Regions from separate parts of the Pseudoalteromonas sp. SANK 73390 genome, predicted to be linked through region 1. Evidence: predicted binding sites of a transcription regulator. Region 1 holds the regulator's gene; each other region holds the start of a gene.
The links. The regulator MetJ, encoded in region 1, represses methionine synthesis genes. The targets are predictions, from matches to a motif close to TAGACGTCTAGACGTCTA.

Region 1 (4,473 bases):
TGAGGCATTTGCATTACCCTGTTGCACTTTTTTAAATGATTGCTCCAAATCATCTAATAAGTCTTGCACATCTTCAATACCAACAGAAATGCGTATCAAAGTATCGCCTACGCCCGCATCAAGGCGGGCTTGGGGTTCCATCCCAGCATGGGTCATTGTTGCTGGATGGCAAATTAAACTCTCCACCCCGCCTAACGATTCAGCCAATGAAAACTGCTTAAGGTTCGTCAGAAACGCTGCTGAGTCTTTTAAGCCACCTTTGATATCAAAGCTTACCATACCGCCAAAACCTTCTTGCTGTTGCTTAGCAAGCGCATGCTGTGGATGAGACTCTAAACCGGGATAATAAACTTGGCTCACATAAGGCGACTGTTCAAGATATTGAGCAACTATTAGCGCATTCTCTTGATGCTGCTTCAAACGCACATTTAATGTTCGTAAGCCTCGCAGGGTTAAGTAGCTATCAAATGGCGCGCCTGTAATACCTATATTATTTGCCCACCATGCTAACTCTTCACCAAGCTCGGCTGTATTAGCTATCACAGCTCCACCGACAACATCAGAATGACCATTAATATATTTGGTAGTAGAATGCACAACAATATCTACACCAAACTTAATGGGGTTTTGCAGCGCAGGTGATAAAAATGTATTGTCAGCGGCAACCAAGGCCCCGACTTCTTTTGCTGCATTTGCAACAGCAGCGATATCAGTCAATCTTAAAATAGGGTTACTTGGGGTTTCTATCCAAACTAACTTAGGCTTTATTGTTAGAATTTTCTCATAACTTTGTTTTTGTGTGAGATCCAACACAACTAACTTTAATAGCCCTCGCTTTTGCAAAGACGTGAATAAACGATAGCTTCCACCATAACAATCATGCGGTATGACTAAAGTGTCGTCATAATTTAGTAATTGTGTTACCAAATGCACTGCTGACATACCTGTTGCAGTGATAATACCCCTAGCACCTCCTTCTAGTTGTGCAAGAGTTTGAGCTAACGTATCGCGGTTTGGATTGCCACTGCGACCATAATCATATGCACGCTTAGTATCAAAATCAGCAAACGAATACGTTGTTGATAAATAAAGAGGCGGTACAACTGCACCATGATGCTTATCGGCTTCAATACCGTAACGTACTGCTATGGTCGACTTTTTACTTTGGCTCATATCATCACCTAGATAATTGGATGTTTAGACGTCTAAAAGGTTAGATGATTAAAAAGTAGAAGTCAAAGCATTTATACTTCTATATGGCTAATCAACTAGTATTTGACTATCTTTTTTAAACCGATAAAATTTCGCCACTTAATTTAATTGTATTGCTAATAAAACTGCATTTTTGAATAAACTATCATCGGTACACTTATCAAGGTTAGTTTATATCATGGAGTTCACATGTTAAGTTTACGAATTCAGTCTTATTAGCATTCCCAACACTGAGGCAACAAAAACATTATGGCTAAATGGAATGGTGAGTATATTCACCCTTATGCTGAACATGGTAAAAAATCTGAACAAGTAAAAAAAATTACCGTTTCTATCCCGCTAAACGTGCTAAAAGTACTCACTGATGAACGTACGCGCCGCCAAGTTAATAACTTACGACACGCAACCAATAGTGAGCTATTATGTGAGGCTTTTTTGCATGCATTTACTGGCCAACCACTGCCGAGTGATGAAGACTTACGCAAAGATAACCCAGAAAAAGTGCCTGAAGAAGTACGTAAAATTATGGAAGGTATGGGCTTAGAAGTGCCCATTATTGACGAAGAGTAACTCTTCTATTAATAAGGCTTTAGTACTGACTACTAGAGCCTACAATATTATTGACTCTTCTAAGAATACTTTTAGCTCTTCGCTTTGACAAAAAAAGGCAGCTGTATCAACCTAAAGCATAAAAATGGCTTTTGGTGCCTGATAAGCGTATTTGATTTTATAGGCACTATAAGTTTAAATAATACCGTATATGGACTCTCTGCGATTGCTAGACTCTAGTTGGTAAAAACTCAAAGCCCATTGCACTTCCAGCTATTAAAAAGCGCATGTTCGGTGGCGTGGGGCTGGAGGTTAACGACCTCCAGCTATCCGATTAGCTAATTATTAACTCAGTAAAGTTACCCATTCATCAGAATTAGAGATAATAAATTGATAAGTGTTACCATCATTTAATGAAATTTCAATTGCATCGGTTGTTATAGGAAGAAGCCCCGCCCCTTTGCCAACACATTTATCAACCTTAGACAGCGCACTCCTATCAAATTTATAAGGTCCTAGTCCAAAACCTTTATTGAAAGGTTCAAAGTTAATATCATTTTCAGTTATCCAAAATTTACCATCGGCTTTAGCCGCACCGCTTTGAATTGTTGCGACTGTCGATTTTACTACCATATCCTTCATGGTTATATTCCTTCTGTGACTGTTTTGAAATAAGTACTAGATTGCTGCTGCTTTAATGAAAATAGCTAATGAACCTGAGGATTAACTCACTATAAATTTATTTTTTGATGGTTCAACCATAGCTGAGTTCCTATTATAACTCAATCCGTTACTTCGATTTCTCGTAAAATCTAAAACGGCTTGCTGTTGTTTTTTTATCCAACAGGATGTTTATACTAATTTATTAACACATTGATCATTCTAGCGAGCTAAATGACCCATTAACTGCGTTAAAAATTACTCATATAGAATAACCTGGAATACATTCATCACTGAAAGTTAGAAGGTAAAGAACTTATGTTTGAGAGACTAGATAAAATTGGTCAATTTGATTGATACAATTAATGTAATAGTATTACTAGGTAGATACAGCACCTGATGACAAATCAATGGTTTATAAAATCATCTGCTGTAACCATGGTGCAAGTGCATATGTGTTTATACTGATAAGATAAACGTCCCAAACACAAAAAGCCCCAACCAAAGGTCAGGGCTTTTTTAAAACAAAGTTTAAATTAGTATAAAACTAAAATTAAGCTTGCTTAGGACGTGAAATCACATCAACTAAAGTCCAAGATTTATTCTTAGAAATTGGCGCACATTCACTAATAGTAACTGTATCGCCTGCTTTAGCTGTGTTGCTTTCATCATGAGCGTGCAACTTAGTTGTACGCTTGATGAATTTACCGTAGATCGGGTGTTTAACCTGACGTTCGATAGCAACAACGATAGATTTGTCCATCTTGTCGCTTAGTACACGACCTTGAAGAGTACGGATCTTATCGCTCATTATGCACCTGCCTTCTGGTTGATAACCGTTTTAACACGCGCAATACTGCGACGTACTTTTTTCAGCTCGTGAGTTTGAGCTAGCTGACCTGTGCTTACTTGCATGCGCAGGTTGAACTGCTCACGTAGTAGCTCAAGAAGTTCAGCATTTAGCTCTTCTACGCTTTTGTCTTTCAGTTCGCTAGCTTTCATCACATTACCGTCCGAGTTACAAATGTTGTTTTGAAAGGTAATTTACGAGCAGCAAGGTTGAATGCTTCACGAGCAAGCTCTTCAGAAACACCTTCCATCTCATAAAGTACTTTGCCTGGCTGGATTTCAGCAACCCAGTACTCAACAGAGCCTTTACCTTTACCCATACGAACTTCAAGCGGCTTTTCAGTGATTGGCTTATCTGGGAATACACGGATCCAGATTTTACCTTGACGCTTTACGTGACGTGTCATAGCACGACGAGCTGCTTCGATTTGACGAGCAGTCATACGGCCACGACCTGTAGCTTTCAAGCCGAAAGAACCGAAGCTTACTTTGTTACCGTTGTTAGCAAGACCACGGTTGCGGCCTTTATGCACTTTACGGAATTTTGTACGTTTTGGCTGTAACATTATCGCTACCTCTTACTTAGCACTTTTTTTGGCTTTCTTCGGCGCACGCTTAGATGGCTTCTCTTGCTCTTGAACTAGTGGTAAACCACCAATTACTTCGCCTTTGAAGATCCAAACTTTAACACCAATGATACCGTAAGTGGTTAACGCTTCAGAAGTTGCATAATCGATATCTGCACGTAAAGTATGTAGAGGTACACGACCTTCACGATACCATTCAGAACGTGCGATTTCAGCGCCGCCAAGACGACCGCTTACTTCAACTTTGATACCTTTAGCACCAATGCGCATTGCATTTTGTACCGAACGCTTCATAGCGCGACGGAACATAACACGACGCTCAAGCTGAGATGCGATGCCGTCTGCAACTAATTGTGCATCAAGCTCTGGTTTACGTACTTCAGAAATGTTGATCTGAGCAGGTACACCCGCAATCTTTGTTACAGCTTGACGAAGCTTTTCTACGTCTTCGCCTTTTTTACCGATAACAACACCAGGACGAGCTGTGTGAATTGTTACACGGATTGATTTAGCTGGACGCTCGATAACGATTTTAGACACAGAAGCTGCTTTCAATTCCTTAGTAAGGAATTGACGCACTTTGTGATCGCCAAAAAGCTGTGCAGAGAAATCTTTT
Region 2 (4,473 bases), on a different contig from region 1:
AATTTAAAACAGGAAAAACTCGTGTATTGGTGGCAACAGATGTGGCAGCACGTGGTTTGGATATTGTTGATTTAGACTATGTAATTAACGCAGAGCTGCCATATATTGCTGAAGATTATGTACACCGCATCGGGCGCACAGGACGCGCTGGCAAAACTGGCTATGCACTGTCTTTGGTGAGTATTGATGAGCAGTGGTTACTTGAAGAAATTGAAGTGGTTTTGGATGAGCGCCTAACGCCTCAGTGGTTACCCGGCTACGAGCCAGATTTAAGCAAAGACCCCAAAGATAACCGCAAAAACAGTAATAAATCACGTAAACAAAGAGACAAAAAGCGTATTTTAAATAAGCGCTCAACACGTCGTCGTTGATCATCAACCCTTTATGTTAAAACTTTATAATCGTCTACCCCGCATACATCGGCGGGATGGAACGGCTTTATGTATTGTCTTGTTTTTAAATACCTTAACTTACTGAGAGTGTTAGGGTTTGGCTTGAAAAGTCTTTACTAAACACCAGTACCATTTCATATACTTGGGTGATGCTCATTACGGTTTTCAATCCTTTTTAGCGAATGGAAATCTTTTACAAAAAGAAAATATATTGTTAGCAACGAAGTGAAAATGAGAATGGCAATGGCAATGTCAGCGTTATCAATTTTTAAAAATAGTATTAAAGTCATAATAACACTGTTGTTTGAGGATATTTGAAGTGTATTGAATGTAAGTATTTTGTTTATATTTGTCGAGCTTTGTTGTTGGTATTTTGTACGCAAACATAGGTATGCTAATTTAACCGGCTCAGTTTTGAGCCGTTATTTGGGTAGCCATTAAATAAAGGAGTTATTAATGGGGTTTGCTACAGAAATGTCGCCGTATTATATCGTTGGTACCATTTTTATGGTGCTTGTTCAGTTGTTTTTAGCGTATGGGGTATATCACGAAGTTGAGCAATTAAAACAGCGGCAGCAAAAGCTGTGGTTTGTTTGCTCTTTCTTTTGGTTTTTACTGACTTTAAATATAGGTATTTTGGCCGCCGTGGCGTTTTGGCTAATACATTGCTCTAATCTTAAAGAAATGCCACCTAAGCCCCTGTTATACCCTTTTCGCTGATTGGCAAAAGCACGGCTGTTGCGTACTTTTTTAACCAAGCTGAGTTTACTTGACTGCGCGCGAATTAGGCAATTTGTTGTTCTGCTAATTTTAACTCCATGGTGGCTTTAAGCAATCGATATAAGTTGATTGACGCGTCAATTTCTTCTTTGCGGTTGGTTAAACTTTCAATATTTAAGCCCAGTGGTACATCTAAATGAGCACAGTTTTTTAGAATTTGGTCTAAGTTTTCACGGCAAACTCTAATTGATTCACTCAGTGAATTATCCGCATCTAAAATACGCCATTGTGTTGCTTCTGGTACTGATATGCCCAACCACTGCATAAACTCTAAGGTTTTTTGTCCGCCGCAGGGTGAAAACGTTAAAATAATACGCTGAGGTTTGAGCCCTTGCTGGCGACACGACCGTGCATAGCTGGTAATTAAGTCTACCGTTGCTTGGGCGTTATAAACGGCTTGAGAAATAAAAAACTCACAGCCTTGGTTGGTTTTTTCTAATAACCTATCATGTTCGTTGCGTTTGCTTGCATGGCGCTCCGCAATGGTCACTCCACCGAGAAAAAATTCATCTTGATGTGCCGCGAGGGCTTTATAAGCATCAGATAGACTGAGTTTAATATCACCACTAGCAGAGGGGCTGCCAACCAAAACTAAATTTTTCAAATTATATTGCTGCTTTGTATTACTCAGCCAATCACTGAATTCACTCGCCTCACGTTGTGCCACGCTTTTGTAGGTGATCACATCTAAATGTGAGAGTTTGCGAATTAGCTGAGAATACTCACATGGATCAACCGTGTGTTTAAACGGAAAAGGTCGTGGAGCTTGAGTTCGACTGCTTTCGTCTTGAATGTCATAAACAACCACACCATCGTACTCAATTTCATGTAAACGATTGAGCAGTTTGGTCGCAATACTTTCAAGTTTGCTTTCATCGGTACCCACTTTTGGTGGCGTTGTGCCAATGAGGTATACCCCTTGTTTAGGGTCTAATATTTTCTCTTGTAGTGATAACGCCATGACTCTCGTTTAAGCTCAGTTCATTTCAATAAGTTTAATATAGCAGCCATTTAGACGTCTAGATAGATTTTTTTAGTGAAAGATATTCAATAGGTATGAATTTTTTTCAAGTTGATATTGCTTTAAAATTGACGCTTAACATATTTGTTTACAGTTAATTTGGTTCAGAGGTGTCGCCGAGAATTAAAAATATTGCATAATGTAGATAATAAAAAACGCCTGTCAGTGGTAATGGCGTAATAATTGATAATAAATTCAGGGAATATTATGACATTTAAATTATTGGCAACGGGTCTTGCGGTCACTCTGGCCCTAACTGGTTGCGTTAGTAATAGTGCAAAGCAAACCAACAACTCAGTGCAAGCCCAAACGAGTAATAAAGTATTTTCTCAAGATTACTTACTTGAAGAGCTAGACAATGGCTTGCGTGTGATGGTAGTTAAAACAGATTACCCTGATGTTGTGTCTGTACAAATACCTGTATCTGTGGGCTCTAGAAATGAAGTGGAAGCCGGTCGAACAGGCTTTGCACACTTTTTTGAACATATGATGTTTAAGGGTTCTGAAAAGTATCCACAAGACGTATACGCAGATATTTTGAAAAACTCAGGCGTAGATAATCGTGCATACACAACAAATGACTATACCAACTATTATCTTAGCTTTTCTAAGCAGCATCTAGATAAAGTACTGGAAATTGAAGCTGATATTTTTCAAAACCTGAGCTATACCGAAGCACAATTTCGTACCGAAGCACTGACAGTAAAAGGGGAGTATTTAAAAAATAATGCTAACCCAATTCGACAAATGTTAAGTGCGGTACGCAATGAAGCCTTTGAAAAGCACACTTATAAACATACAACTATGGGCTTTTTTGAAGATATTGAAGCCATGCCTGAGCAAATGAGCTATGGGCAAACCTTCTTTGAGCGCTTTTATAATCCTGAGTATGTTTCTTTGGTGATTGTGGGTGATGTAGACCCAAAAACCACCATGGAAATGGTAAAAAAACATTGGGGTAACTGGGAAAAGGGCGACTATGTTGCGGATATTCCCCAAGAGCCAAAGCAAGCAGCTGCAAAGTATGTACATAAACAAAGTGAAGGTTTACCGGGTCATTGGTTGTTGGTTTCATACAAGGGCACAACATTTGAGCCAGAGAAAAAAGACCGCGCCGCGCTTGATTTGATTTCTGATTTGTACTTTTCACAAACCTCTGAGCTTTACCAGCAGCTAGTGGTAGAAAAACAAATTGCCAGTCAAATGTTTACTTATAATCCAGAAACAAAAGACCCTGGTTTATTACACGTATTTGTAAAAGTTGATGATGAGCAAGACCTTGCCACAGTGCGTGATGCGATTAACCAAACTTACGCACAAGCGCGCACACAATTGGTTGATAGTGACAAGCTTACAGCACTTAAGTCTAATCGCAAATATAGCTTTATTAATGGGTTAGATTCATCCCAAGCCATTGCATCAACACTGGCGCAATACATGCATTTTGAGCGAGACCCTGAAGTAGTTAACCAGCTGTATGCCTCGGCTGATGCAATTACTGCGCAAGATATTCAAAATGTTGCCAATCAATACTTTGTTGATTCAGGCCGTACAACGGTGACAATGTCTGCACTTGAGTCAGTACCAGGATTTGATGAAGAAGTCTCGTTGCAAGCTTTAGTTGATAAAGCTCAGCAACCTACAGAGCGCCATTTTAATGTATTAGATAAAAGTAATAGCTCACCGCTTGTAGATATAAATTTACTGTTTTATACCGGTGCTGCTGCAGACCCTGAAGGTAAAAAAGGATTGGCTGCGATGACTGCGGCGATGATAGCTAATGGTGGTTCACAAAATAAAGCGTATAAAGAAATTCAAAAAGCACTTTACCCAATTGCAGGTTCTTTTGATTATCAAATAGACAAAGAAATGTTGTCTTTGCGTGGCCGAGTACATAAAGATAATACTCAGCAGTGGTATGCTCTGTTAAGCGACCAGCTTTTGAATCCAGGATTTAGAGAAGATGACTTTAAACGCCTGAAAAAAGAAATGGTAGATAACATCAAATCAAGCCTAAAGGCTTCTAATGATGAAGAGCTAGGTAAAGAAGTGTTGTATCACAAGCTTTACCAAGGCCATCCATATGAAAGTTATAACCTAGGTGATTTGTCTGATCTTGAGTCTTTAACTCTTGAAGATGTAAAAGCATTTTATGCAACACACTTTACTCAAGCGAGATTAAATGTGGGTATAACAGGTGCAATACCTGAGAAGGTAAAAATGCAGCTATTGGCTGATTTAACTAAGCTACCAAAAGGTGACGAAGCACGCTTAACGATT
Region 3 (4,473 bases), on a different contig from region 1:
TACGGCGTGTTCCTTCAATGAATTCAACAGCATAGTTGTCATGCTCTTCAATACCGGTAGCTACAGCAAAAATATTAGGGTCAAAAATAATGTCTTCAGGCGCAAAGCCTAACTGCTCGACCAAAATACGATATGAACGTTGGCAAATTTCAAACTTTCTTTTTGCAGTTTCTGCTTGCCCTACTTCATCAAATGCCATAACCACTGCAGCGGCACCAAAGCGCTTGATGATCTTAGCCTGATGAATAAAGGGTTCTTCACCTTCTTTAAGAGAGATAGAGTTAACAATGGCTTTACCTTGGATACATTTCAGACCAGCCTCAATTACTTCCCATTTGGATGAGTCAACCATGATAGGTACTCGAGAAATATCAGGCTCAGAGGCAATCAAATTCAAAAACTTCACCATCGCGGCTTTTGAATCTAACATGGCTTCATCCATGTTGATGTCAATTATCTGTGCACCATTTTCTACCTGATCGCGTGCGACATCTAAGGCTTTTTCGTATTCTTCTTCTAAAATTAGGCGCTTAAAACGCGCAGAGCCGGTCACATTAGTCCGCTCACCAACGTTGGTAAATATGGCTATAGATTGTTGCGTCATAATTACTTCCTAATTCAAGTTACAAGCTTCAAGCCCAGCTAAGCGCATACGCACTTCAAGCTCAGGTAATTGTCGAGGAGCAATTTGTGCCAAGCCATCTGCAAATGCTTTAATGTGAGCGGGCGTTGTGCCACAGCACCCCCCAACAATGTTAATCAACCCTTCTTTGCCCCAATCAATGATTTCTTTTGCCATTTCAGGTGCTTCTAAATCATACTCACCAAATTCATTTGGCAAACCCGCATTTGGGTGAACGGAAGTAAAAGTTTCACACACCCGTGATAACTCAACCACGTACTGGCGCAACAAGTCAGGTCCAAGCGCACAGTTCAAGCCAATTGAAAGCGGTTTAATGTGTCGAATAGAATTATAGAAAGCTTCGGTTGTTTGACCTGACAATGTACGCCCTGAAGCATCTGTAATCGTGCCTGATATCATCACAGGTAATGTTCTACCAGCTTGCTCGAACGCTTCTTCCACCGCAAATGAAGCTGCTTTTGCATTTAGCGTATCAAATATCGTTTCGATTAAAATAAGATCAACGCCCCCTTCCATCAATGCCAAAGTAGATTCTACATAAGCTTTAACAAGTTGGTCGAATGTTACATTACGATAACCTGGGTCATTCACATCTGGAGAAATAGAGCACGTTTTAGAAGTAGGTCCTAACACACCCGCTACGAAACGCGGCTTGGCTGGGTTTTGCGCCGTAAATTCGTCACAAAGCGCTCTAGCTAGTGTAGCAGAAGCAAGGTTAATTTCCTTACTGACACTGGCCATATCATAATCTTCCATTGAAATTGTAGTTGCATTAAATGTATTGGTTTCAATGATATCAGCACCGGCTTGTAAGAAATCTCGGTGAATTTTTTCAATCACTTCTGGTTTAGTCAAACTGAGTAAATCATTATTCCCTTTGATAAGTACATGCCAATCTTTGAACCGTTTACCTCGGTAGTCTTGCTCTTCAAGTTTATATTCTTGGATCATGGTACCCATTGCACCATCAAGAATTAAAATACGTTGTTTTAACGCCTCAGTTAAGGCTGTACGTTTATTCGGCATAATTGTTAGTCCTTACATCGTGGCTAACGAGGTTAATATCATAGGGCGTTGTCTGGTAAACATAATAGTTTAACCAATTGGAGAATAACAAAAAGGCGTGGCTTTGCCACGTTTTAGCTGGTTTTTGCGAGGTATCATCATTTGGAAAATAATGTTTAGGTTTAGGTGCATCCGCATTTTTAGCAACATCACGCTGGTACTCTTTTAGTAGTGTATCAGCATCATATTCTGGGTGCCCAGTTAAATACACTTGGCTACCTGAAACATTTTTAACTAAGTAAGCCCCCACCGTTTGCGATCCAGCCAGTGTTACTAGATTTTTATTTTCCGCAATTTGCGTAGGGTCGATATGCCCATAGCGCGAATGGGGAACCAAAAATTCGTCATCAAAACCCCGAGTCAAGGCGCCATGCTCGAAATGACACTGATGTTTAAAAACGCCACATAACTTATTTTTCATCAGCGTTCGTTTAAGTCCATGATGATGATAAAGCCCCGCATGTGCAGCCCAACATGAAAATAAAGTTGAGGTGACATGGTGCTCTGCCCAATCAAAAAACTCTTTTAGCTCTTGCCAGTAAATTACTTCATCGTACTCAAGGTGCGCAAGTGGAGCACCGGTAATTATAAGCGCATCGTAATTTTGCTCTTTTACATCTGAGAAGTAACGATAAAACATATCTAAATGTTGTCCGGAGTTATCAGAACTTCTATGCGTATCTAAGCGCAACAAATCAACATTCACTTGTAGCGGAGAGTTTGCCAATAAACGAATAAACTGCACCTCAGTTTCCACCTTGTTTGGCATTAAATTTAAAATAGCCAAACGCATTGGGCGGATCTCTTGGGTTTTTGCGCGGCTTTTTGGCATCACGAACACATTTTCTTGACGCAAGTGCACAATTGCTGGCAATTCGTCTTTTACTGTAATTGGCATACTTCACTCCCCATCCTTAATTTAGCTGACATTATGAATGGAATTCTAAAAATATCAACCTCTAGATGTTTAGACGTCTGAATGGACCGAGTTAATCAACTTCATTTCCAGTAAATCTTGTTCGTTGTGAAACCAAGTTGTTTGCACAATGCATAGTCATATAACTTATAAATTGAAATTCTAGAGGTTGATAGAGTGTCGCTCAATATTTGTTGTTGAGTTGATATGAGTTATAACTGGAGGCAGTTAGATTTGAAGGAAAACAATTAACACATGATGAGATTTTGAGCACACAAAAACCGTCGTAATAACTCGACTAAAATTCGACAGAGTAGTTATCTAACCCATTGTAATAAAAATACTTAACAAGTCGTAATGAAAAGGAACAACAAGTTATAACCTACACTTGCTCTTCCAAAAACTCCATTGCTGACTTTTCACTTGCATCTAATTTTCCATCTGCGTCGATAACTTCTTGTACAATTTTTAATGCTAATTCTCGCATTGGCCGATCAATAATATACTTCACCCGATGTTGAATGAACGCTTCAACATCTGCTGTTTTAACCGCATGAACACATTTACCAGTCATATCGGTAATATAATTATCCATACTGACCGCCGAGTTCCATTTAAGCGTCGCCGCCCACTCTCTGACCACATTTAATTCCGAGTCAGACACTGAGCCATCAATAGCAACAAATAATAGTGCTAAGTCGAGAAGAGACTCTTTTTGTAGCTGTTCAACACAAATGCCACTATCAAAGTGGTTAAGTAGTTGTTCAAATTTCATAATTCCTTACTCCTTGAATTTAGTAAACGATGTACATACGACTAAATCACCATCGCACTGTACTACCATATTAGACAAATTGCTAAATGTCACATTAAAAACTCTCATCATGACCCAAACCTAAATAACCTATCCACATATTGTTTAAAAGTTTTCTGTTAATCACAAACCATAGCGCGCAATACGATAAAGCTTGTTTGTTCGTTAGTTGGTTAGTAATTTGTGTTCTTTAGTTTACCAATTTAATAGTCATATATTTCAACACAGTGACGATATCAATTAAGAGTTGGTAAAGCGCAGCCAACTAAGCTGCTTAGAACATTGTCATGTTGGCTTAATTAGTAACTTTAAGTCATTTTGCCATAGCTTGACCATTGCCTCGCACTCGAATAAAAGCAAATAGTTCAATTTAAAATGATAAATTTCTATTTTAATTATGTTGCATTTTTGTACCTGTATTTACTCCAAACTTTAAACCTTGTACCCTTTACCGTTTTAATTCATATAAGGGAAATTTCATGAAGCTAAATGTTTATTGTGCAATCATGAGTATGCTGCTAACTGGTTGTGGCAGTGAAAGTAAACAAGTCGAAGAACAAACATCAATCAGGGAAAATAGTACGGTACAAACAAGTGTTAATCTCAAAAGCACTGCTTTAGCTGAAATAGTATTGAGTCAAGGTAACCTAGACGCATCTAACAAGATTAGCTTGTCACAGTTTAAAAACGCTAAATTTGAATGTATTACTGAAGAAAACTTGCCTGCAGTTCATAGCTACCTGAGTGCCACAGAAGATCATTTAAAAGAAGCAGAATTAAAAAAAAGACTATGCGACGTAGTATCACTGTACCAACTTAAAAACAAAGAGCAGTTAACCGCCCAAATACTAAAACAAGTAGGTATTCGTCGTTTATTTGATGCCGATGGTAAACTAAATGAATGGGCTTTTGATGAAGTGAAGATGGCTGCACCTGAACATCATTTTAATTTTGCTCCACTACAAAAATCTGTTGATAACTTCCATCATAATCAGGCGTATGTATGGCCTAAACAGATAAACCTATCTTTCGATG

Region 2: the regulator MetJ is predicted to act here: its motif matches at 2,177-2,194, upstream of SANK73390_RS20600 (methylenetetrahydrofolate reductase).
Region 3: the regulator MetJ is predicted to act here: its motif matches at 2,669-2,686, upstream of SANK73390_RS16570 (homoserine O-succinyltransferase).

What each region holds. Positions count from the first base shown of each region.
Region 1 is NZ_ARPN01000128.1:38,453-42,925, forward strand. It holds gene metB (cystathionine gamma-synthase) at 1-1,173, opposite strand, end outside; gene metJ (met regulon transcriptional regulator MetJ) at 1,462-1,782, shown strand; gene SANK73390_RS17745 (hypothetical protein) at 2,107-2,403, opposite strand; gene rpsQ (30S ribosomal protein S17) at 2,975-3,232, opposite strand; gene rpmC (50S ribosomal protein L29) at 3,232-3,423, opposite strand; gene rplP (50S ribosomal protein L16) at 3,423-3,836, opposite strand; gene rpsC (30S ribosomal protein S3) at 3,849-4,473, opposite strand, start outside.
Region 2 is NZ_ARPN01000188.1:25,521-29,993, reverse strand. It holds gene SANK73390_RS20610 (DEAD/DEAH box helicase) at 1-371, shown strand, start outside; gene SANK73390_RS20605 (hypothetical protein) at 849-1,112, shown strand; gene SANK73390_RS20600 (methylenetetrahydrofolate reductase) at 1,177-2,133, opposite strand; gene SANK73390_RS20595 (M16 family metallopeptidase) at 2,401-4,473, shown strand, end outside.
Region 3 is NZ_ARPN01000118.1:32,234-36,706, forward strand. It holds gene metH (methionine synthase) at 1-604, opposite strand, end outside; gene SANK73390_RS16565 (homocysteine S-methyltransferase family protein) at 614-1,669, opposite strand; gene SANK73390_RS16570 (homoserine O-succinyltransferase) at 1,659-2,606, opposite strand; gene SANK73390_RS16575 (tellurite resistance TerB family protein) at 3,007-3,399, opposite strand; gene SANK73390_RS16580 (polysaccharide deacetylase family protein) at 3,918-4,473, shown strand, end outside.